DNA from 2 places in the Streptomyces sp. NPDC052114 genome. Region 2 is predicted to be linked to the other one. Evidence: riboswitches for the same ligand, from Rfam matches in the RefSeq annotation. Region 2 holds a riboswitch; the other holds the start of a gene.
The links. Region 2 has a riboswitch for S-adenosylmethionine ahead of thrC (threonine synthase). Riboswitches for the same ligand answer to the same signal wherever they lie in the genome.
Positions count from the first base shown of each region.

Region 1: another riboswitch for S-adenosylmethionine. It lies ahead of AB0L89_RS05325 (hypothetical protein); the one in region 2 lies ahead of thrC (threonine synthase).

Region 1 is NZ_JBFAWC010000002.1:259,928-262,120, forward strand. Features, by position in the region: gene AB0L89_RS05320 (radical SAM protein) at 1-987, shown strand, start outside; SAM riboswitch class IV at 1,077-1,186, shown strand; gene AB0L89_RS05325 (hypothetical protein) at 1,231-1,569, shown strand; gene AB0L89_RS05330 (SDR family oxidoreductase) at 1,669-2,193, shown strand, end outside.
Region 2 is NZ_JBFAWC010000020.1:79,098-81,290, forward strand. Features, by position in the region: gene thrC (threonine synthase) at 1-844, opposite strand, end outside; SAM riboswitch class I at 838-986, opposite strand; gene AB0L89_RS33900 (glucosyl-3-phosphoglycerate synthase) at 1,143-2,114, shown strand; gene AB0L89_RS33905 (hypothetical protein) at 2,189-2,193, shown strand, end outside.

The DNA of each region.
Region 1 (2,193 bases), on a different contig from region 2:
ATCTCCGACGTCGGCCTGCCGCCGATGCCGGACTACTACCGGCACACGCTGGAGAACGGCAAGTCCGTGATGGAGGTGGCACCCACCATCCAGTGGGGCTACCTGATCTATCTGACGGTCTTCCGGGTCTGCCAGTACTTCGGCGCCAAGGAGGAGTGCCAGTACTGCGACATCAACCACAACTGGCGCCAGCACAAGGCGGCGGGACGCCCCTACACCGGAGTGAAGCCGGTGGAGGAGGTCCTGGAGGCGCTCGCCATCATCGACAAGTACGACACCAACAAGTCCTCCACCGCGTACACGCTGACCGGCGGCGCCGTCACCTCGAAGGTCGGCGGCAAGGACGAGGCCGACTTCTACGGCCAGTACGCCAAGGCCATCGAGGAGCGCTTCCCCGGCCGCTGGATCGGCAAGGTCGTCGCGCAGGCCCTGCCCAAGGCGGACGTGCAGCGCTTCCACGACTACGGCGTGCGGATCTACCACCCCAACTACGAGGTGTGGGACCCGTACCTCTTCGAGCGCTACTGCCCCGGCAAGGAGCGCTACGTCGGCCGTGACGAGTGGCACCGCCGCATCCTGGACTCCGCCGAGGTGTTCGGCCCGCGCAACGTGATCCCCAACTTCGTGGCGGGCGTGGAGATGGCCGAGCCGTTCGGCTTCAAGACCGTCGACGAGGCCATCGACTCCACCGTCGAAGGTCTTGAGTACTTCATGTCGCGCGGCATCACGCCCCGCTTCACCACCTGGTGCCCGGAGCCCACGACGCCGCTCGGCAAGGCAAATCCGCAGGGCGCGCCGCTGGAGTACCACGTGCGGCTCCTTGAGGCCTACCGCGCGACGATGGAGTCCAACGGCCTTTCCTCGCCGCCCGGTTACGGCCCCGCGGGACCCGGCAACGCGGTCTTCTCGGTCAGCTCCTTCATGGACAGCCTGCCCGCGGAGGCGGCCGCTCCCGAGGACGCGGTCGTGCCGGCGAAGGCCGACTGAGAGCCGCCTGAGACCGTTCTCGGCGGGCCCGCGCGGGCCCGCCGGAAACTCCGCGCCGCCCTCCGGAGCCCCGTGTTACGGTCGGGGCGGGTCACGAGTTCCAGCGCCAAGCCCCGGCTCGCTGGACGGCACCCCGCTCCGTCGCGGGTGCCCCGGGTGACGACCCGCCCCGTGCGACGCGCACGGGGAACGGCGGATCGCCGGGTCGGTGACACCCGGGGTCCACGACTCCGGAGGCGTTCCATGACGCACGCGCACGACACCTGCGACACCTACGAGCCCGGCCATCGGGTCCACTGGATCCAGGCCCGCAAGAGCGCGGCCGACCCCGGCACCGTGACCGACGTCCTGCTGTCCTCGCACGACGTGGCCGACGACGGCCGGATCACCCTCCATGTGCTCGGCCCGACCCGCGGCGTGCCCGCCGCCCTGTGGACCCACGACCCCGAGCGGCTGCGCCGCCTGCTGCGCGAGCACCGGGGCCTGGCGCAGTGGCAGCCCCGCTGGAACCTGCTGCGGCTGCGCGGCGACGGGGCGGCCACCACGCTGGTCTGCGTGGCCCCGCACGCCCCCGGCCGCTGACGAAGATCACCGGTTCGTAGGATGGCGGCGCACCGGACGCGGGTGATCCCCGCGTCCGGGCGGGCGCGACAGTCAGCCACCCACAGCCGGAGGTCTCCCGTGCAGCACCACCCCGTCACCGTCGTCACCGGCGGCAGCCGAGGCATCGGCGCCGCTGTCGCCGCCCGTCTCGCCGAGGACGGCCACGACGTCGTCATCGGCTACCGCTCGGACGAGGCCGCGGCCGAGAAGGCCGCCGAGGCGGTCCGCGCCGCCGGCCGCCGCTGCGTCACCGTCCGGGTCGACACCGCAGACGAGGCGGACGTCGACCGCCTCTTCGACTCCGCCGCCGCACTCGGCCCGGTCACCGGCTTGGTCAACAACGCCGGGGTGAGCGGCCCCGTCGGCCCGCTCGCCGACGCCGACGCCGAGGGCATGCGCCGCGCGCTCGAAGTGAACGTGCTCGGCTATCTGCTCTGCGCCCGGCGCGCGGTGCGGGACCTGACGGCGAACGGCGGCGGCGCGATCGTGAACATCTCCTCGGCCGCCGCCACCCTCGGCTCGCCCGGTGAGTACGTCCACTACGCCGCCGCCAAGGGCGCCGTCGACACGCTGACCGTCGGCCTGTCCAAGGAGGTCGCGGGC
Region 2 (2,193 bases):
GCTCCTTCAGACCCTTGTCGATCTTCGTGAGCTGCGAGCCCGAGGCGATCGGGATGACCAGCTGGTCGGGCAGCTGCCAGCCGAGCTGCTCGCAGATCTCGTACGCGAGGGTCTTGGAGCCCTCGCCGTAGTACGGCCGCAGGTTCACGTTGACGAAGCCCCAGCCCTCGCCCAGCGGGTCGCCGATGAGCTCGGAGCAGAAGCGGTTCACGTCGTCGTAGTTGCCCTCGATGCCGACGAGCTCGCCGCCGTAGACCGCGGCCATGACGACCTTGCCCTGCTCCAGGTCGTGCGGGATGAAGACGCAGGAGCGGAAGCCCGCGCGGGCGGCGGCGGCGCCGACGGCGCCGGCGAGGTTGCCGGTGGAGGAGCAGGACAGGGTGGTGAAGCCGAAGGCGCGCGCCGCTTCGAGCGCCTGCGCGACGACGCGGTCCTTGAAGGAGTGCGTGGGGTTGCCGGAGTCGTCCTTGACGAACAACTTGCCCGGCTCGACGCCGAGTTCACGGGCGAGGTTGTCGGCCTTGACGAGCTTGGTCCAGCCGGGGTTGAGGTTGGGCTTCTCGGCCACGTCGGCGGGGACGGGCAGCAGCGGGGCATAGCGCCAGATGTTGGCGGGGCCCGCCTCGATCCGCTTGCGCAGGGCCTCCGGGTCGCCGAGCGGCAGGTCGTACGCGACTTCGAGGGGGCCGAAACACTCGACACAGGCGAAGATCGGACCCAGCGGGAACGTGGTGCCGCACTCGCGACAGGACAGGCCGGAGGCGGGTCCGAGGTCGACGGTGGCGTCGGCGGAAGGGGTGGCGACAGTCTGCACAGCCATGGAGGCGAGGCCCTTTCTCCTCATCTTCCTCGCGACGCATCTCGCCGCGAGACGGAATTGGCACCTTCCCTAGCCGGGAGCCTCGCGGCGCTTGATCGCGACGAGACCGGCTGGAGGGTTGCCGGGGCTTCAACGGGCCGTATCCCTCTGCCCCTCTGGATGAGCGGTATTCGATTGTGGGTTTCAGTTGTCGATCCTGAACGCGGCGGCGACCCCGACATGCGATGGTCACCGGCGTTGTTCAAGACTGTAACCGAAGCCCTGGACCCTTGAGATAGTCGTCCGAACCGCGAGATGGATCACATACGGGAGGACCCTGACCGTGCTGGAAGAGGTCGAGCGCTGGCTGAGCAGGCGTTCCTGGTCCGTGGCCGACCGCCCGCTGGAGCGCCTCGTGGCCGCCAAGCGCGCGTCCGGCACCTCGGTGAGCGTCGTGCTGCCCGCGCTGGACGAGGAGGAGACGGTCGGCGACATCGTCTCGGTGATCCGCCGCGAGCTGGTCGAGCGGGCCCCGCTGGTCGACGAGCTGCTGGTGATCGACTCCGGGTCGCGGGACCGCACGGCGGAGGTCGCCGCGGCCGCGGGCGCCAAGGTGGTCCACCGGGACGAGATCCTGCCGCGGCTCACGCCCGTCCCCGGCAAGGGTGAAGTTCTGTGGCGCTCGCTGCTCGTCACGGACGGTGACGTGGTGGCGTTCGTCGACGCGGACCTGAAGGAGTTCTCCGCGGACTTCGTCTCGGGGATCGTGGGTCCGCTGCTGACCGATCCGGACGTGGACTTCGTGAAGGCGATGTACGACCGGCCGCTCGGCGCGGAGTTCGACGCGCCCGGTGCGGGCCGGGCGGCGGGGCAGGGCGGGCGGGTGACCGAGCTGATGGCGCGGCCCCTGCTGAACATGCACTGGCCCCAACTGGCGGGGTTCGTACAGCCGTTGGGCGGTGAGTACGCGGCGCGCAGGTCGCTCCTTGAGCGGCTGCCGTTCCCCGTGGGGTACGGCGTGGAGCTGGGGCTGCTCGTGGACGCGCTGCACACGGTGGGCCTGGACGCGCTGGCGCAGGTGGACGTGGGGGTGCGCAGGCACCGGCACCAGGACGGGCAGGCGCTCGGGCGGATGGCGGCGGCGATCTACCGGACGGCGCAGCTGCGGCTGGCGCGCGGTCATCTCGTACGCCCCGAGCTGACGCAGTTCGAGCGGGGCGAGCACGGGTTCGAGCCGCGGACGTACGCGATCGACACGGAAGAACGCCCCCCTATGACCGATATCGCCGAGTATGCCCACCGTCGCGTGGCGTAACCGGCCATGATCATGCGTTTTGCCTACATTGCCCCTTTATGTGGGTCAGACATGCCAGACATGCAATGAGAGCCATGCG